Regions from separate parts of the Thioalkalicoccus limnaeus genome, predicted to be linked through region 3. Evidence: predicted binding sites of a transcription regulator. Region 3 holds the regulator's gene; each other region holds the start of a gene.

Region 1 (4,928 bases), on a different contig from region 3:
GACCTGGTTCTCGATCCAGGCACGGCGGCGGGCGAAGCTCGGTTCCACATAGCCGCGCTCCCGCAGCACGGCGGGGTAATCGGCCGCCGCTTCGAGCAGGATGGGCTCCGGATGATGAAATCGGTGACCCCGCGTCGCGCGACCGAAGTCGACCCCATACAGACGACCCTCGATCTGTCGCGAACCCAGGAGTGCACAGATCCAGTGGACCGGCCGAACGAATTCATCGTCGAGATCACCCCAGCGCATCCGCTTCGCGATCGGAAGCCCCGCGAGGGCGTGCCGAAGGATCGCAGGGACCAGTTCCGTGGTCGACTGGCCCGATTCGACGCGCCGCGCGACCAGTACCTTGCCCTTCTCCGTGTCCTCCGTTTCGAGTTCATCGACCGCCACGCCGCACGAGCGCGCAAAGCCCAGAGCCGCTTTGGTCGGTTGTCCATCACCGCCGTACGCCGCAGCCAACGCGGGCCCGCGCCGGACGATCTGCCGGTCCGGTTGCTCCGATTCGATCTGTCGCACCAGACAGGCCAAGCGACGCGGGGTGGCGAACGACTCGATCGCCCCGTGGCCTAGATCCAATTCCGCGAGACCGCGCTCGATGTTGTCTTGGAACGCGGACGACAAGGCGTTCAACGAGGTCGGGGGTAGCTCCTCGGTCCCGATCTCGATCAGTAGATCTTCGACTTCTTGCACAAATGACCTCTAACGGCGGTTCAATAATGGGAATCCAAGGGCTTCGCGGCGCTCGTAATAGGCCTGCGCAACCGCCCGCGCCAACGCTCTCACCCGGAGAATGTAGCGTTGCCGTTCGGTCACGCCGATAGCACGCCGCGCATCGAGCAGGTTGAAGGTATGGGAAGCCTTCAACACCTGCTCGTAGCCCGGCAGCGGGAGACCGAGTCCCACCAGGTGCTGCGCGATGCGTTCACAGGTGTCAAACTGCTCGAACAGCGACCGGGTGTCCGCGTGTTCAAAATTGAAAGCCGACTGTTCGACTTCGTTCTGATGATAGACGTCGCCGTAGGTGACCGCGCCGAATGGTGTCCGTGACCACACCAGATCAAAGACGCTCTCGACGGCCTGCAGGTACATGGCTAGGCGTTCCAGACCATAGGTGATCTCGCCGGTCACAGGCCGGCAATCCAGTCCTCCGACCTGTTGGAAATAGGTAAACTGGGTCACCTCCATGCCATTGAGCCACACCTCCCAGCCGAGGCCCCAGGCGCCCAAGGTCGGCGATTCCCAATTATCTTCGACGAAGCGAATGTCATGGACCAACGGATCGATTCCGATCGCCTTCAACGAAGCCAGGTAGAGCTCCTGGATATCGATCGGTGATGGCTTTAGAACAACCTGAAATTGATAATAGTGTTGCAAACGATTGGGGTTTTCTCCATAACGACCATCGGTTGGCCGTCGCGACGGCTGCACATAGGCACTTCGCCACGGCTCTGGGCCGATCGACCGGAGGAAGGTAGCTGGATGGAAAGTCCCGGCCCCGACCTCCATGTCCAAAGGCTGAAGGATCACGCAACCGTGACGTGCCCAGAATCGTTCGAGCGTAAAGATCAGCCCTTGAAAGGTTTCAAGGTCCAGCGAATCACAATTCAATGCCGGCTCCCGGGGTTAGTAATGGTCTTGAATAAAACAGCTAGTATATCGGCAAGGATTCGACGCTGGCCACGTCCAGCGTCTGTCTCGATGATCTAATCGTTTGTGGGGTAATCCAATGGATGCGGCAACGCGTGAGCGACGCTATCGGGCGATCACTCGGACTTCGGTCGTTGCCGGCGTAGCGAACCTCTTTCTGGGGATCTTCAAGATCGGCGCAGGGATCGTGGGTCAGTCCTATGCGCTGATCGTCGACGGGATCCATTCCCTGTCGGACCTGCTCTCTGATTTCGTCGTCTGGTTCGTCGGTCGCAAGGCGACCCGTGCCCCCGATCTCGAACACCCGTACGGCCATGCGCGTTACGAGACCGTCGTCACGCTGGTCTTGGGCATTGCATTGGCCGTGGTCGCGATCAGCATCACCTACGATGCGGTTCGACGCCTGTTCGAACCGGACACGCTGTTGATCCCAGGCGTCATCGCATTGTGGGCTGCCGCACTGTCGATCCTAATCAAAGAAGCCCTGTATTGGTATACGCTGAAGGCGGGAGAAAAAGTCGGCTCGACGATGTTGCGCGCAAACGCCTGGCACCATCGAACCGACGCGATTTCGTCGGTCGTGGTCCTGGTCGGCGTCGCTGGCTCGATCGCCGGCCTGAACTACCTCGATGCGGTCTCTGCGATCCTGGTAGCCTTGATGATCGCGAAGATCGCGTGGGACCTCGTTTGGGAGGCGATTCGCGAGCTCGTCGACACGGGCCTGAGCCGCGAGCGGTTGGCGAAGGTGCAGGATACGATCCGGGCCGTGCCAGGCGTCCGCGACGTGCATATGTTGCGCACGCGCAAACTCGGCGGCCAAGCGGCAGCGGATGTCCACGTCCTCGTCGATCCGCGCCTCAGTGTCTCCGAGGGCCATATGATCAGCCAGATCGTCGAGGACCGTTTGAAGGCGCGGATCGACGAGATCATCGATGTCACAGTCCACATCGACCCGGAAGATGACGAGGATGGATCACGCTCGGTCGGATTGCCCCCACGCGCGGAAGCCTTGGATCATCTCGCCCGACGCTGGGCCTCGATCCCCGCTGCGGCGAGCCGCCAACGCATCGTCCTGCATTACCTCGACGGACGGATACAGGTCGAGGTCTACTTTCCGCTGAGCGCCTACAGCGGGCGTGAAACCGATGCGCAGCGACTCGCCGACGACTTGTCACGGGCGCTGATCAGCGAACCGGTTTTCGAGCGCGTCACGATCTACTTTGGAGGTGACGCACACTAATGGGGCGTTTCCTCGACGCCTTGCACCACTTTAGTGACGGATCTCGGCGAGCCCGCGGCCAATCAAGGTCGTCGTGCCGCGTACCCGAGCCCTTTCCAAGCCGGCGCTGACGTGATCCCATATCCCCAAGCGTAGCGGTTCAGCGCGCAGGCTCGCCGAAGCAGCCTTGACGATGTCTCGTCTTGCATTGAACCCGGCGCTGATCGATAGGCCAGCCAGTCTCGGTTCATACTGGCATTTTTCATGCATAATTGGCCGCATCGTCCATGCCGTTTTGCGGTAAAGGACCGATCCCGGCTGTGCACAGCGGCTCTTTCCCAACACGACCCAATTTGGAGTGACCTCGATGTCTGGAAACGTCATAAAGATGATCAAGGAAAAGGAAGTCAAATTCGTTGATCTGCGGTTTACCGATACCCGCGGCAAGGAGCAGCACGTATCCCTGCCCAGCAGTCAGATCGATGACGACTTCTTCAAGGAAGGCAAGATGTTCGACGGCTCGTCGATCGCCGGGTGGAAGGGCATCCAGGAGTCCGACATGGTGTTGATGCCCGAGGCTGAGACGGCCGTTCTCGACCCTTTTTCGGATGAAGCGACCCTGATCCTGCGTTGCGACATCCTGGAACCTTCGACGATGCAAGGCTACGAACGGGATCCGCGCTCGCTGGCCAAGCGTGCGGAGGCCTTCCTGAAGTCCACCGGTATCGCCGATTCCGCCTTTTTCGGACCCGAGCCCGAGTTCTTCGTGCTCGACGATGTCCGCTGGGGTGCCGACATCAGTGGCTGCTTCTACAAGATCGATTCCCAGGAGGCCGATTGGAATTCCGCGAAGGTCTTCGAAGACGGCAACATGGGGCACCGGCCGAATGTCAAGGGTGGCTATTTCCCCGTGCCGCCAGTCGATTCGCTGAATGATCTACGCGCAGCCATGTGCCTTGCGCTCGAAGAGATGGGGGTGCCCGTCGAGGTGCATCACCACGAGGTGGCAACCGCCGGCCAGTGCGAGATCGGAACGCGCTTCGCGACCCTGGTCCACCGGGCGGACATGAATCAGATTCTCAAGTATTGCGTCCACAATGTCGCGCATGCCTACGGTAAGACAGCGACCTTCATGCCCAAGCCGCTGGTCGGTGATAACGGCAACGGGATGCACGTGCACCAATCCCTCGCGAAGGACGGAAAGAATCTGTTCGCGGGTGACAAATACGGCGGCTTGTCGGAGACCGCGCTCTACTACATCGGTGGGATCATAAAGCACGCCCGTGCGTTGAATGCCTTCACCAACGCCTCGACCAACTCCTACAAACGCCTCGTCCCCGGCTTCGAAGCGCCGGTCATGCTGGCCTACTCGGCGCGAAACCGTTCGGCGTCGATCCGCATCCCGCATGTCCCGAGTCCCAAGGCGCGCCGCATCGAGGTCCGTTTCCCCGATTCGATGGGCAACCCCTATCTGTCGTTCGCAGCGATGATGCTCGCGGGCATCGACGGGATCCTGAACAAGATCCATCCGGGTGATCCGATGGACAAGGATCTTTACGACTTGCCGCCGGAAGAGGAAAAGTCCATTCCCACGGTTTGCTTCTCGCTCGATCAGGCGCTCGGCGCGCTCGATAAGGACCGTGAATTCCTGACCAGCGGCGGAGTCTTCACGGACGACCTGATCGACGGATATATCGCGCTGAAGATGCAAGAGGTCACGCAGCTGCGGATGACGACCCATCCGATCGAGTTCGACCTCTATTACAGTCTCTGACGATGCGCTGATCGATTCAGCGTTCGGCGCGGTGCAGTGCGTGCCGCGCCGGGCACGGGACGGGGAGCCGGGACACACCAGCGGGTTCCGGCTCCATACCTGACGATGCCCGATCGCCCCGAAACGGTTGGCTCCTGACCCCAACCTGCACTATCCTCTCGTGCCATGGGCTACCTGATCGTTTCACTTCTGGCCATCCTGGCGTCACCGCTCGCCGCCGACGTCTATCGCCATGTCGATGAACAGGGTCGGGTCACCTTCTCCGATCGGGCCGTGCCAGGTTCC
Region 2 (4,928 bases), on a different contig from region 3:
TCGATATCGAAGGCTCGGTGAGCCGGCTGATGCAAGAGATTACCGGCTCGGCGCAACAGGAGGCCGCGCGGGCCTTGAAGGGTTTGGTGTCGCTGTACAACAGAAATCAGGATCTGATCACACTCGGTGCCTATCGCAAAGGCCACAATCCTCAGGTGGACGAGGCCGTTGAACGGCATCCGCAGATCGCTCGATTCCTGCGACAAGGGATCCATGAGCGGGTCGATCTCGGGGCTAGCGTCGGACAGCTGATCGAGCTGATGAAGCCCTCGGAGGCGGAAGGCAACTCCCGCGAGATAAAACCCCATTTGGGTTGACTGATGCGCGGTGCAGGTGCGGCTTCAGCCGCAACGCAATTCGGCTAGACGGCCAGGGCCGTGGCCGTCGTGCGGCTGAAGCCGCACCGACACCGAATCTGTTGTGATTCAACGGAGACAGCCGCGCAAGCCTGGTGCGGGGTTCTGCGGGAGTTGCCTGGACGGCCGGGGAGCTAACGGCCTGTGCCGACCTGTAACATCTTCGGGCGATGGACGGGAAAGATATGAGTCGTAAACAACGCATCGAGCACCTGAAACAGTTCGCCGAGGACCGGGGGCAGGACGCGGCGCGGGCGCTCGCCGATCGCCGTCGGGTCCTCGAGGAGACCGACGGCCAGCTCAACCAGCTCATCGTGTACCGTGACGAGTACACGGGTCATACGCCAGTGACCGCCGAGCAGACCGGCGCGAACTTGCGGGACTATTGGCGCTTCATGTCGCGGCTCAACACCGCTATTGTGGAACACCGCGAGCGTATCGATCAACAGCGAATTGCCCTTGAGCAATCCTTCTGTCGCTGGCAGGAAAGTCAACGCGAGGTCGCCATTCTGGACAAGGTGATCGATCGACTGGGCACCGCGGAACGTCGCGCGCAGGAGCGCCAAGGCCAAAGGATCCAGGACGATTTGTCGAGCCGTTACGCCAATCTCCCGCGCAGCGACGAGAGCTGACCCCATGATGAACGCGATGCTGGTCGCCCTTGCCGAGCGATTCGCGCCCCAAGAAAAAGCGCATGCCGATCGGTCGGCGGCTTCGGAACAAGGCCAGGGCCCTTTCGCCGATCTGATGCGGCAGCAGGGGGCCGAGGAGTCTCTCCCACCCGGCGACGGCGGGACCGAGGGCAGCGCCTCCTACAGCGAAGAGCCGGGTCATTCGGCCAAGCCTGACCTGCGCGCGCTGGCACACGCACTCGGTCCACGCCATGACTCGCTTTCGCACGGAGGCGAACCGTCGTTCATGGGCGATCAGACGTTGACCCTCAATGGCGGGCGCGAGCCCAGCGTCGTGCATCCTGCATCCCTCGCGGGACCTATGCCGATGGACACGCCTGAGGTCGATAGACCCTCGTTCAGCGAGCAGCGTTACGCGGTGTTTTTGCGCCAAACGTCGTTGGATGCGGATCGCGGAGATCTGGAGGGGCGCGCAGAGCGGGAGCGCAGGGTGACCGATGGGCGGACGGAGGCGGAGCACGAGGTAGCGGAGGCGTGCGCGGAGCTAGAACGCAAGGTGGTCGACGGGCGCGCGGAGGCAGAGCGCCAGGTTTCGACTGGGCGTGCGGAAGCGGTGCGGTTTGGCGAACGGGTGGCGAGGGCAGAGCGGCCTGAAGCCGATCCGGCGGGGGCGAGGCCTTCGGATCGAGTGACGATGGCTAACGCGGCCGAGGATGCGATGGGCGGGCGCGGCCAGGTCGCCACGAACGTGCCGGAGACGGAAGGCGCGGCGGCTTTGCGGATGGCGGACGTCTCGTCGTCGATGCTTCAGGCGGGTCGCGTTGCGGCTCAGGTCGGGATCGAAACCGGACGCCCCGAGGGTTTGGCGATGACGGGAATGGCATCCCTGGATGTGCCGTCGCGGCCGCTTACCACAGGCCCAACGCCGGCCCCGCTGAGTGCGTTGACGCAGCCCGTTGCGGCCCAGGGATGGGGCGATGAATTCGGCACGCGCCTCAAGTGGCTTGTCGGTCGGCGCGAGACCATCGCCGAGCTGCGCCTTAATCCCCCGGAACTTGGTCGCTTGGAGATCCACATCAAGCAGGAGAAGGCCAAGACCAGCGTCAGTGTCATCGTCCAGAGCGCGCAGGTCCGCGAAGCGGTGGTCGAGGCCCTGCCGCGCCTGCGAGAGATGTTCAATGAGGCCGGGCTGTCGCTCGAAAGTCTGGATGTGACCGAACGGCAGGCGGAAGGTCGCGCTGACGGGGAGCGGGAGCGCGCGCCGTCGGACGAATCGATGCCGGAGGGCCGCGATCATGGCCAACGCCCGGCGTCTCGGTCGCTGACGCCGACCGACGGCCTGATCGACACCTTCGCTTAATCGCTGGGCCCGTTTCGGTTACGAGCCATCGCTTGTTCCCGCGATGGCCGCTGCTGCGCCTGTTCCCGGTTCGGTGCGGTCCGGTCCGAGCTATGGCGCCATCCCTCTGCACAGCGCCCCTCTGGCGCACGACATCCCGTTGATCTCCCGGGGCCAAAGGCTTCGGTTACCCGGGTGGCTTGACCCGTCAAGGAATCGTCGCCAGTCCAATCTGTCGCGGGCCAAAACCTTGGCGTTCATTCATCGCACGGCCCTAATCCTCTGTTATGTCGCAAGTTAAAGCGATGGCCCAAAGATTGCTTTCTTCAGGGTGGCGGCACGGGGGATGATTCCCGTCAGTGGCCACGCAGCCCAAACAGGTCAAGGGTGTTATGAAGAAGATCGTCATTCTGAGTGTGCTGGGGACGCTGCTCGTTGTCGGTAGCGTAGTGGGGACCTTGTTCGCCACCGGCAGTCTCCCTGGTCTAACGCCGTCCCCCGAGCTAACGGGCACCGAGTCTGACATCGAAGCCTCCGACGCCGTCGCGGTTCGGGCGGCCTCCGCCTATGTCCCGCTCGATCCGGCCTTTGTCGCGACCTTCGCCAACCCGTCGGTTGCGCAATTCCTCCAGGTCAGCATCGAGGTGGCCGTCGACGGAAAGAGCGCCGAAGATGCGATCAAACGCCATGGCCCGGTCATACGCAACAGTATCGTGATGGTTCTGAGTCGTCAGTCGGCCGAGGAACTCCAGACCCCGAAAGGAAAGGAGCAATTGCGCGCGCAGATTCGCGACGAGATCCGTGACACCCTTTCCGGCTTGACCGGAAAGTCTGGGGTTGTCGATGTGTACTTCACCAGTTTCCTGATGCAGTGACATGATGAATAGCGACCTGCTGACCCCCGACGAGCTCGATGCCCTGCTCAACGAGGTCGATTGGGGAGGGCTCTCCGATGACGAGCCGCATCAATACCCCCAGGGCAACGTTGTGCCCTACGATTTCTCGGTGCAGGAGCACATCTTGCGCAGCTCGATGCCGGCGCTGGAGATCGTCTACGAGAAGTTCTCGCGCCGGCTCCGCGCGACTTTGACAGGCGTGTTGCGGCGTGGCACCGCGGTGCAATTGTCGCGTGTCGAGACTCTGCGCTACTCCGACTGGCTCGCCAAGCTCCCAAGACATTGCGGGATGCATCTGGTCAAGGTTCGGCCGCTGTTGGGTACCGGCCTGTTCGTGTTGCCGTCGAATCTGGTTTATCTCTTCGTCGATAGTTATTTCGGCGGACGGACCGAGGCGCAACACATCGCGCAGTCGCGCGAAATCACGTCGGCCGAGCTCCGGGTAACCCGGATCATTGTCGATCGCATTGCCAAGGAACTCGAGGAGGCTTGGTCACCGATCTATCGGATTGCGATCGAACATGTGGGTTGGGAGACGAACCCCTTGTTCGCCAATGTGGCGAGCCCGGGTGACCGTGTGATCGCGGCACGATTCGGCATTCGACTGGGTGAGGTCAAGGAGGAGCTGAGTTTCGCGATCCCCCATTCGATGGTCGAGCCCCTCAGGGCCCAGCTCGACAATAGTCTTTCGGGCGAACACTCGGATCAGGAACGCCGTTGGCGGGAAAACCTGGTCGAGAATCTGTTGAATGTGCCACTCGAGCTGCGCGGCACCCTGGTGGAGACTGTGATGCCAGTGCGACGGATCCTGACCATGAAGCCTGGCGATGTGATCCCGGTCGAGATCCCCGAGCGGCTGCCGGTTGATTTGGAGGGCACGACGGTGTTCACCGGGGAACTGGGAGCGGCTCGGGGACGCAATGTGGTGACCATCACCCAGGTCCTCCACCAAGAGGCTGAACCGAAAAGATCAGCGTCGGCCGCGAGCTCTCAGCAGGCCACCCCGACGGCCTGGCTTGCGACGGACAAGAACCAGGGCGGCTTCGCCGCCTGCGCCTGAATCTGCACTCACCATCCTGGAGACCCGAGATGCACTCGATCGACACATCAGATCGCCCCGATGCCGACGCGCGTCTTTCCGATGACAACCCCGCGCCAAAGGTCGACACCACCGCGCTCGGAGCCAAGGCGGCATCGCCCGGTGCGAACCTGGACGTCGTTCTGGATATCCCAGTGACGGTGTCGATGGAGGTAGGGCGCCGGCGGATGACGATCCGCGACCTGCTCAAACTCAGTCATGGCTCGGTTCTGGAATTGGATCGGGATGCCGGTATGCCAATGGATGTGCTGGTCAACGGAACCTTGATCGCCGAAGGCGAGGTTGTCGTCGTGAATGACCGCTTTGGAATCCGCTTGACCGACGTGGTGAGCATGCGCGAGCGGGTCAAGCGGCTCAGCACTGGCTGATGGACGGACCTGGAATGCGAATCTGGTCACATCTGAGCCGCTTTCCGCGGAGGTGGGGCGCCGTTTTGGCCTACCCCGCCACCATGCCAGCCTGGGCGGTCGGCTCGGATGCCGGGACCGGGTCGGTGCAGCCGCTCCCCGCCGTCGAGATGATGGGTCAAGTCACGCTCGTGTTGATGTTGGTCGTGGCTATCCTTTTGGTTCTGGCTTGGGTCGTGCGCCGACTCCAAGGACTCCA
Region 3 (4,928 bases):
GGATCGGTTCCAGATACTGCCGTTCGAGCACGATCGCCTCGCGCAGCGAGCGATCGGCGTTGGTCAGTGGATGCTTGCGTCGCGTCTCGCTGAAGCGAGTGATCAGGGTGTCCGTCTGAGCGTCGAGGAAGGCGACACGGCACTCCAGCCCAAGCGCGCGCGCCTCGTCGATGATACGTGTGAGGGTGGCGAGGTTTTCGGGCTTGTTGCGGGCGTCGATGCCGACGGCCGTCTGATCGTAGACCGGGTCCTCGAGTTGCGCGATGACGGTGGCTAACTCGGTCAGCAGGAATAGCGGAAGGTTGTCGATGCAGTAGTAGCCGAGGTCCTCCAGCGTGTGGAGCGCAACGCTCTTGCCCGAGCCCGACAGACCGCTGACGATGATCAGTTTCATGGTACCTTGACAGGCCCTTCCGGCGGCGCCGGCCGAGTCCCGTGAGCTACTATGTCGTACGCTGTTCCCAGTCCTTGAAGAGGCCGAGTACCTCGGCCGCTGTCTCGGCGTTGCGCAGGCTCACCCGCAAAGCTGGATTGCTGAGCATCGTGGCCAACTGGGATAGAAGCTGCAGATGCATCTCATTGGCCGCCTCGGGTACCAGTAGCGCGAAGGCCAGGTCGACTGGCGTTTCGTCGATGGCGTCGTATCCGATCCCCGTCGCCAGTTGGGCGAAGGCCCCGATCGGTTCCCGGATCTCCGGTACGCGTGCGTGCGGCAGCGCGATACCGTGACCGAGACCGGTGCTTCCGAGCCGTTCTCGTTCGATCAAGCGTTCGAAGACGATCTCCGGCGTGAGGATCAGGTTCGCGCTGGCCAACAGTTCGCTCAAGGTCTCGAGCAAGCGCTTCTTGCTGGTGACCTCTACACGGCAGCCGATCCGGCGCTCGGCGATGAGTTCAGACGGAGACATCGATCACATGAATCCCAATGCACTGGACAAGGATAATGGGCGGAGATTTTCGCACATCCAGCGCGGTGATTGTGGGGTATTGCATCACAACGGCGTCAGCCGCTGTGAGCATCGCGTCGGTCGCGACGATCGCACCGAGTCGCATGAGACCAATCACTCGGGACGAAGTGGCGCCCGGTCCGGGGCGTTTGGTCTGCCTATCGCTCGGACCGGGGTGCTTCCTACTCGTCGGTCGGTGGGGCTTCGTCTAATCCTTTGAGGCTGTTGCCGCCGCGGTGATTGTTCTTCTTCTCCTTGTGGCGAATGACCTGGCGATCGAGCTTGTCGATCAACCCGTCGATCGCGGCATACATGTCTTCATGGACCGACTCCGCGAACAGGTTGGCCCCATTGACGTAGATCGTGGCCTCCGCGCGTTGGCGGAGCTTCTCGACGCTGAGGATGACGTGCATGTTGATGACGTGGTCGAAATGCCGCCCGAGACGCTCGAACTTGTTCTCGACATAGCCCCGGAGTGCCTCGGTGATGTCGACATGGTGCCCCGTCAGGTTGATCTGCATGATGTACTCCTAGTGTTCTGAACGCCTCTCAAGTGAGACGTTTACGTTCGTTCGAAGGTGGTATGCCCAAGGCCTCGCGGTACTTTGCCACGGTGCGTCTGGCCACATTGATGCCCTGATCCCCAAGCACGGTCGCGATCCGGCTGTCGCTGAGGGGCTTGCTGGCCGGCTCACCGGCGACCAGCTTGCGGATCAGGGCGCGGATCGCGGTCGACGAACATTCGCCTCCCGAAGCCGTGCCCACATGGCTGGAAAAGAAGAACTTCAATTCGAAGGTGCCTCGTGGAGTATGCATGTACTTCTGGGTCGTCACGCGCGAAATCGTCGACTCGTGCAGATCGAGGGTCTCAGCGATGTCGCGCAGGACCATGGGCTTCATCGCCTCCTCTCCGTGTTCCAGAAAATCCCTTTGCAACTCCACGATCTTGGCGGCAACGCGCAGCACCGTCTCATTGCGGCTCGCCAGGCTCTTGATGAACCAGCGTGCCTCTTGGAGGTGGCTCTTCAAGCACAGGTTGTCGGCACTTTGATCGGCACGGCGGATCAGCTTCGCATAGTCCGCATTAACCCTGAGCCGCGGCGTGATGTCCGGGTTCAGCTCGACCAACCAGGCGCCGTCGCGTTTGCGCACCAAGACGTCGGGTATAACGTACTCTGTTTGGATTTCCGCGATCAAGGCCCCGGGGCGGGGTTGCAGAGCACGAATCATCGTGATGGCCTGTGCCAGTTCGTCGGCGTCGAGGCCAAGTGCGGTGCGGATCCCGGCGAGATCGCGTCGCGACAGCGTGGCGAAGTGGTCGCGGCAGATGGCGAGCGCGACATCGCGCACGGGATCCCCTTGCGGATGTTGTCGCAATTGCAGAAGGAGGCATTCGCGCAGGTCGCGCGCGGCCACGCCTGGAGGGTCGAATGACTGGACGCGATGGATCACGGCCTCGATCTCATCCAACCCGAGGTCGGGGTCACCGAGGGTCGCCTTCAGCTCCGCGGTATCGGTCGTCAAGTACCCGTCGTCATTGATCGCATCGATGACGGCGGTCGCGATCGCCTGCTCGAGCGGGTCGAGGCGGGACAGGTTCAGTTGCCACATCAGGTGGTCGTGCAGGCTTTGCGGGCGACTGCGCTGTGCGAGCCAATCCGGCCCCTCTTCGTCGCGGGTCGCGCCGGGCAGGTAGCTGGTGTCGTAAAGGTCGCTCCACTCGGTGTCGACCGGTAAGTCCTCAGGGATGTCGGTGCGTTGCCCATCGACCTCGCGGTCGAGATCCCGCGGCGGGGTTTCGAGAAGGGCATCACGCTCTTCCGCCGGGCGTTCGCCTGCTTGTTCCTCGGCGCCATGGGAACCCTCGGTCTCGTCGCCCTCCTCGATCATCAGGTTCGATTCCAGGACCTCCTGGATCTCGCGCTGCAGATCCAACGTCGACAACTGCAGCAACTTGATCGCATGCTGCAGCTGCGGGGTCATGGCCAGATGCTGGCCGAGACGAAGTTGGATCGACTGCTTCATTGCTCGGATTGCCGTAACATGGTTCGCAATTCAATGCGATCTGGATCATTCTAGCCGATGCAACCCTGATCGTAGCATGACTCGAGGTGCCGGCCCCGGCTCGTGTCGAGTGCCCCGGGGTCATAGCGTGAAGTGCTCGCCGAGGTAGACGGCCCGGACCTCGGCGTTTTCGAGCAAGGCCTGGGGTGTCCCTTCGGCGATGACCCGGCCGTCGTTGATGATGTAAGCGCGGTCGCAGATGTCGAGCGTCTCACGCACGTTATGGTCCGTGATCAGGATGCCGATGCCGCGCTCGCGCAGATGGGTCACGATCTGCTTGATGTCGCCGACTGCGATCGGGTCGACCCCCGCGAAGGGTTCGTCGAGTAACATGACCCGTGGCTCGACGGCCAGCGCACGCGCGATCTCGAGGCGGCGGCGTTCGCCGCCGGACAGGCTCAGGGCCAGCGATCCAGCGACATGGGCGATGCCGAGTTCCTCGAGCAAGGCTGTCCCGAGGGTGCGCCGTCCGGCGCGGTCGAGCTCGCGGCGTGTCTCGAGGATCGCCAACAGGTTCTCCTCGACGCTCAGTTTGCGAAAGACCGAGGGTTCCTGCGCGAGGTAACTCAAGCCGCAGCGGGCGCGGGCGTGCATCGGCAGCCGCGTCAGATCCCGCCCGTCGAGCGTGATCCGGCCCGTATTGGCCGCAATCAGGCCGACGATCAGGTAGAAACAGGTGGTCTTGCCCGCGCCATTCGGCCCCAGGAGGCCCACGACTTCGCTGTCGTTGACATCGAGATCGACGCCTCGGAGTACCGGGCGATGGCGATAGTGCTTGGTGAGATTCGTTGCCCGCAGTGTCGTCATGGTGTGGGGGTGATCTCGATGCGAACGCGCTCCGTCCCGTTCGCGCTGGTCCCGGCCTTGATCTGGGAGGTTGCTCGATTGAACAGGATCCGATCACTGCTGAAGCGATCCTGACCCTGGTAGAGGACGGCTCGGTCGATCAAACTGATCTCGTCCCGGGTGACGTCATAGGTCATTTGTCGCGCCTCGGCCCGCTGCTCCGGGGCGTCGCCTTCGGCGCGTTGGACGAGGATCGCCGGGTCCCCCCAAGCGGTGATCCGTTCCGGCCGGCGATCGGGTCGATGCTGAACTTCGACTCGGTCGGCCTCGATGCGCAGCCGACCCTGTTCGACCAGGACCTGGCCTTGGTAGAGGCTGAGGGCGAGCTGGTCGTCGAACTGCACGCTGTCGGCCTCGATCTGGATCGGGTCGTCGGCGCCAGCGGGGCTTGGCACAGCGGATCCGACCCACGACGCCAGCAGCAGCGAGAGCGCGCAAGCGAGGTGTCGGCGGTCGTGACCGGGCTGAATCATGGTCGCCCCTCATCGGCCATGTGAAAGATGGCCTGTGTGCGCTTCGGAAATTCGATCCGGAGTGTCTCGCCGAACCAGAGGCGGACGCCGGTCGACGTCAGTTGATCACGGTCGCTGTAGAGTCGAACCGGGTCATCGGTCTCGGCGTAGTCGTTTTGGGGTTCGACGCGTAACGAATCGGTCTCGATCCGTATCGCGCGGGTCGTAGCGCTGGCCGCGCGATGCAGCACGACGTTGCCGTGGAGCTGGATCTCGTTGCCCTCGGCCGCGACCCGGCCGGCCGCGGCTTGGGCGTGCCACGGAGGGGCCTGATCGACTAGCCAGGTCAGTTCGGGGGCGTCGAGCTCCGTGCTGTCGTCCCCGGGAAAATGCCGCAAGATGCGCGCCTGCAGATGACGCTGGGTCCGTCCGAGATCGTCCATCTGCGTGGCCCGGAAGCCCTCGACGACGTAATCCGGACGGCGCTCGGCCGACGCCGACGGCGGCGCCTCGACCCGCTCGGGCCGGCCCCACCACCAGGCGGCGGTACCGAGCCCCGCCAGGATCAATGCGAGTGTGAGCTGTTGGCGGTTGACGAACATCGCTGGTGCCGGGCGGC
Region 4 (4,928 bases), on a different contig from region 3:
GACCTGTTGGAGATCCTCGAGGTCTTTGGCGGTCAGCGCTGGGGTCGTGAGCGGCGTATCTGGAAAATTGATGCCCTTCTCCGCCCGCAGCTTCGCACCCTCCGGCGGGGTGTGCGTGATCTCGACCAGAATCTCGTCCGGACCGCCGCCTTTGACGATCCCGGCGATCTTGCCATCGTCGAACCAAACCCGCTGCCCGGCCTTGGCCTGCTCGAAGACGTCGGCCAAGGTGCAATGGATCCGGGCCGGTGCGATCGTATGGCTTTCGAAGTCGACACAGGCCGGCCGACCGGGCTCGTCTTCGCGGGTCAGGATCAGCTGGTCGCCCGGCACCAACGGGATCGGCGCGTGGATCTCGGGCACATCGACGACCCGCCCCTCGGCGATCGGAAGCCCGTTCCGCGTGGCCGTCACCGGGGTCTCCTCCTCGACATAGGCGGTCCGATCGAGTTCGGCGATGAGCCAGCCTTCCGCGGCCGCGACGACGCTCATCTTGTGCGTCTGCCCCCGGGTATCGGTGAAGTGCAGCCGATCGCCTTCGGCACAGCGACCGACGACATCCCCCTCGAGCCGCAATATCCTCTCGACGCCCGGCGGCGGCACGTCGGCCGTCGCCGGCAGAAGCGCGACCCGGGCCGGGGCCGACACCCGGCCGAAATGGTCGCGCCGCGGGGCGATCCGCACGACACGACCGCTCGATGCGATGCGGCCGGTGCGCAGCTTAGGGCCAGCCAGATCGGCCTGAACCCGGCAACTGCGACCCACGACCCGCTCGGCTTCGCGCAGGTTTGCGACCATCGCCGCCCACTCCCGTGGCCCGTCGTGGGCACAGTTGATCCGCATCACATCCATGCCGGCCCGTAACAGGTCCTGGAGCAGTCGGCCATCGGCCGCCGCCTCGCTGGGCATGGTCACCATGATCCTCACGAACCGCGGCCCCGGCTCGGGCCCCAGCAGCGCGCGCGTGTGATCGCGCAGCAATAAAGGACCGTTCCGGAAATCGACGGCCGCCTCCGGTACCTCCTCGACCCCATCGGCCGAAACGCCGCTCAGCCGCTCCAACTGGCCGATGACGGCGTTGAGACTCGCCATCACATGAGGCTCGAGGACCCCCAGAGACGACAGTCCCAAGGACGCGAGATCCTGTTGCAAGCCGCGGATATCCTGTTGACGGACGCCAAGATAGTGGAGGAAGTTGTTGGCGCTGCGACGGTGGCTCGGCTCGATCACCGCCAGCTCGCCAGCGTAAGCCTGTTCGATGCGCAAGGCCTCGTCACGCAGTCGCGTGAGTTGCGCCAACAGTCGGTCGAGTTGACGTGGTGCCGCGGTATTACTCATGAAAACGTCGTGCTTCGACGGCGAGGCCTTGAAGCCGCTGCTGCTGGCGAACCCGTCATCGATGGCTGTAGCCGTGTTCGCATGGTCCTGTCCCGACACCTCTTCGCTGCCCCCTGGCCGATTCGACGGCGAGACATCTCGCGCCGACGCGCACGTTCGATCGCGCAAGATCGACAGCATAAGGCAGGATTGTTACCGTCCCGCGACAAGGGTCGCTCCCGCTACGCCCTGAACCGCGTGGGCCGCGCTGTCACGTTCCTCGCGCCCGGTCCTGTCGCAGCCGGATCGCTCGAGCCTTCGCGCCACACGCGGCTTCACCTAGCCTCGTCAGGGTTGTAGCCGAAGGCTTCGGCATCCAGTTTGCGCGAATGACCGATCCGGTATCGAACAGGGCGCGAGGAGCCCTCGACATGAATCACATATCGACGAGCACTGGGCGAGCCGTTCCGAGCACGCGGTTGCACCGGCTCTGGCACTTGGGGCTTGCGACCAGCGACCTGGCCAGCGGCGTCGGGATGCGTGGTCTGATCGAACTCGCCCGCGCCCGAGGCGACGAGCCCAGCCGCATCCGCTTGAACCCTCGAGCGACCCGTCGCTTCACGGACCGTCTGGCGCGGATGCGCGGCGCCGCGATGAAGGTCGGACAACTGATGTCGATGGATGGCTCCGATGTGTTCACGCCGGAAGCCGCCGAGATCATGGCGACGCTTCGGGACCGTGCCGAGCCCATGCCGATGAGCCAACTCGTCAGGGTGCTCGACGCCGAACTGGGTCGCGACTGGAACCACCGTTTCAAACGCTTCGAGTTCACGCCGATCGCCGCGGCCTCGATCGGGCAGGTCCATCGCGCGGAGACTCACGATGGGCAAGGGGTCGCGCTGAAGATTCAGTTCCCCGGGGTGCGCGACAGCATCGACAGCGATCTCGACAACCTCGCGGCCATCAGTCGGACCCTCGGCTTCGTTCCGCGCGGTATGGATATCGGCCCCTTGCTCGACGAGGCCCGCCGGCAACTGCACCAGGAGGCCGACTATTCCGCCGAGGCCGCTTCGCTCGAGGCCTTCGGGCGGCTGATCGGTGACGACCCGGATTTTGCGGTGCCGCGGGTTCATACCGAGCTCTCGACCTCGCGCGTGCTGGCGATGAGCTTCGCCGACGGCGTTCCGGTCGATCGTCTGGCCGATCCGCATTACACGCGCGCCGACCGGGACCGCGTCGCCACGCTGCTGAGCCGCTTGGCGTTGCGCGAACTCTTCGAATTCGGCCTGATGCAGACGGATCCGGACTTCGGCAACTTCCTGTACGATCCGGCCTCCGGGCGGATCGCCCTGCTCGATTTTGGCGCTGTCCAGCGGATTTCACCCGAGCTGGTCGATCACTACCGGCGCATCGGGCGAGCCGGCCTCGCCGACGATATCGAAGGCCTGCGCGACGGGGCCGTGGCACTCGCCTATATCGGGCACGAGGATTCACCCGAGCAGGTGGCACCGCTGCTCGAATTGATCCGGTTGTCGGGCGAGATACTACGCCACGACGGCCCCTATGACTTCGGCGCCTCGACGCTGTTCGAGCGCGTTCTGCTTCGCGGCCGTGATCTCTACTACGAGAACGCCTTCCGGCGGCTCCCGGATCCAGCGACGCTATTTCTGCATCGTAAGTTCGTCGGCATCCTGATGCTGTGCCGGCGCCTGCGCGCCCGCGTCGACCTGCGCGGCCTGATGAGCGAGTTCCTAGACTGACCGACGGGAACCGGCCCCGTCCGTCATAGGCGACGGCTCAGCGCCGTACTCAGGCCGACGGTTATCGCCGGTCTGACTCGCCACCATGGCCTGGCGGTGGGGGAATGGCGCGGCCTTTGCTTATGGGCCTTTGCGCAACGACCGAAGCCCCGTGCCCGCACCGATATGTGCCGGAATTCCGCCGATCTCGATCCCCGGCACGGGGTTTCGGTTTGTCGCCGTCCTTGCAAGCCAGGGGCCTTTGTCGCTCCTACGACATCCATTCGCCATCCCAAGGATCCCAGCCGTGCCGAGTTCCGCCGTACAGATCGACCGCTATGTCAGCTTCGCGGGCAACGAATGCGACGAGTGCGCGCGACGTCTCGTCGCGGCGATTCACGCCAGCCTCGGGCGCCTCGACGAGAGGTCTGCGTGGCATGACTACTTCAGGAAGAAGCTAGCCGAGATCGAACACCGCGGCCAGGATGAGCTGTACTTCGTCGGCAGCCAGGTCAACAGCCTGCGCGAACTGTTCGAGCAGACGGCCAACGACACAGCACTGCGGTTGCTCGAGCGCGTCGAGCACGAGTGCTGTTGATGATCTAGACGACGGACGAAGACCGCAGGGGCCGGTCTTCGGCACCATTCCCCCGAACAGCGCTATTCTTCCTCGCCCCAGGATTCGAGCTCCAACTCGAACTCATCGGGCGGCGGGTTGCCATCATGGACGAGGTAGCGACGCCGCTGCAAATAGGCATCACGCAGGAAGCCATAGGGATCCATGACCGCGGCTTCGTCGAACACCGCTTCGGCCGATAACAGGTCGGCGCGGGCGTCGACGACGCGCAGCCCGACGGCGCCCCAGAGCACTTCGCGTTCCCGAATACTGAAGAATGGGTCGACGGCGATATCGCCGCCCAACCCGATCGTGTCCCGGACGCTGCTCGGACCGAGCAGCGGCAGCATCACGAAAGGTCCGGAACTGTAGCCCCAATAGCCGAGCGTCTGCCCGAAGTCCTCCTTGTAACTCGGGATCCCGATGTTGCTGGCGACATCGATGAAGCCGAGGAGACCAACGGTGCTGTTCACCGCGATGCGCCCGACATCGCTGCTCGCACGGGTCAGCTTGAATTGGAGCAGGTTGTTGACCGCCGACCGGATATCGGCGATGTTGGCGAAGAAATTGGTAATGCCCCGATCGACCGGCTCCGGGGTCACCGCCTGGTATCCCTTCGCGATCGGTTTCAAAAAGGCATTGTCGAAGTCGGTATTGAACCGATAGACACCCCGGTTGAAGGGCTCCCAGGGATCACGCGGGTCCCGCAGCTCCGGCGGGATCGTCGCGCAGCCGGACGCGGCCAACAAGGTTAACAGACTGCACAGGCCAATGGAGACACCCGCTTTCATGCTCGATCCTTATAGATTGATCGCCCAGCCATGCTGTCAAGACGGCGATGTTAGGCGATTGCCGAAGAAAAACCTACCGGATGACGCCGAAAACTCGCTCATCGTCAACGAGCGGTCGCAAGAGCACAGCTCAGCTGGGTGACGGCCGTCACGATACGGAAGGCGGGCGAAAAGGCGAGTCAGACGGTGTGTTTAGCGACAGGCCTCGCCATGGTACGGGGTGCCGATCGAACGCGGTCGAGGTGGCGTCCACCCGCGCCAACCTTTATCCTCCCGTGATGAAAAACGAGGACGACGACAGCCCCCTGATGGCCCGGCGCTTCCGTGGGTTTCTGCCCGTGGTCGTCGACGTGGAGACGGCCGGTTTCGATCCGCAGCGCCATGCCCTGCTCGAGATCGCCGCCGTGATCGTGCGGATGGACGGCGAAGGACGGGTCACGCCTTCGCCGACGATCGCTTGCCATG

The links. The regulator sigma-54, encoded in region 3, starts transcription at its own class of promoters, with help from an activator protein. The targets are predictions, from matches to a motif close to TGGCANGNTNCNTGCTT.
Region 1: the regulator sigma-54 is predicted to act here: its motif matches at 3,123-3,139, upstream of glnA (glutamate--ammonia ligase).
Region 2: the regulator sigma-54 is predicted to act here: its motif matches at 2,634-2,650, upstream of ABC977_RS05785 (flagellar basal body-associated FliL family protein).
Region 4: the regulator sigma-54 is predicted to act here: its motif matches at 3,183-3,199, upstream of cowN (N(2)-fixation sustaining protein CowN).

Annotation. Positions count from the first base shown of each region.
Region 1 covers NZ_JBDKXB010000011.1:44,154-49,081, reverse strand. Annotated here, with positions in the region: gene glyS (glycine--tRNA ligase subunit beta) at 1-693, opposite strand, end outside; gene glyQ (glycine--tRNA ligase subunit alpha) at 703-1,611, opposite strand; gene ABC977_RS09990 (cation diffusion facilitator family transporter) at 1,730-2,890, shown strand; gene glnA (glutamate--ammonia ligase) at 3,237-4,643, shown strand; gene ABC977_RS09980 (DUF4124 domain-containing protein) at 4,809-4,928, shown strand, end outside.
Region 2 covers NZ_JBDKXB010000005.1:46,202-51,129, forward strand. Annotated here, with positions in the region: gene fliI (flagellar protein export ATPase FliI) at 1-317, shown strand, start outside; gene fliJ (flagellar export protein FliJ) at 542-988, shown strand; gene ABC977_RS05780 (flagellar hook-length control protein FliK) at 993-2,348, shown strand; gene ABC977_RS05785 (flagellar basal body-associated FliL family protein) at 2,720-3,202, shown strand; gene fliM (flagellar motor switch protein FliM) at 3,204-4,283, shown strand; partial or broken gene fliN (flagellar motor switch protein FliN) at 4,427-4,690, shown strand; gene ABC977_RS05800 (FliO/MopB family protein) at 4,756-4,928, shown strand, end outside.
Region 3 covers NZ_JBDKXB010000012.1:5,651-10,578, forward strand. Annotated here, with positions in the region: gene rapZ (RNase adapter RapZ) at 1-394, opposite strand, end outside; gene ABC977_RS10315 (PTS sugar transporter subunit IIA) at 444-908, opposite strand; gene hpf (ribosome hibernation-promoting factor, HPF/YfiA family) at 1,130-1,468, opposite strand; gene ABC977_RS10325 (RNA polymerase factor sigma-54) at 1,497-2,972, opposite strand; gene lptB (LPS export ABC transporter ATP-binding protein) at 3,093-3,818, opposite strand; gene lptA (lipopolysaccharide transport periplasmic protein LptA) at 3,815-4,330, opposite strand; gene lptC (LPS export ABC transporter periplasmic protein LptC) at 4,327-4,928, opposite strand, start outside.
Region 4 covers NZ_JBDKXB010000033.1:11,152-16,079, reverse strand. Annotated here, with positions in the region: gene ABC977_RS16185 (pyruvate kinase) at 1-1,338, opposite strand, end outside; gene ABC977_RS16180 (ABC1 kinase family protein) at 1,749-3,077, shown strand; gene cowN (N(2)-fixation sustaining protein CowN) at 3,364-3,654, shown strand; gene ABC977_RS16170 (MlaA family lipoprotein) at 3,717-4,463, opposite strand; gene rnt (ribonuclease T) at 4,742-4,928, shown strand, end outside.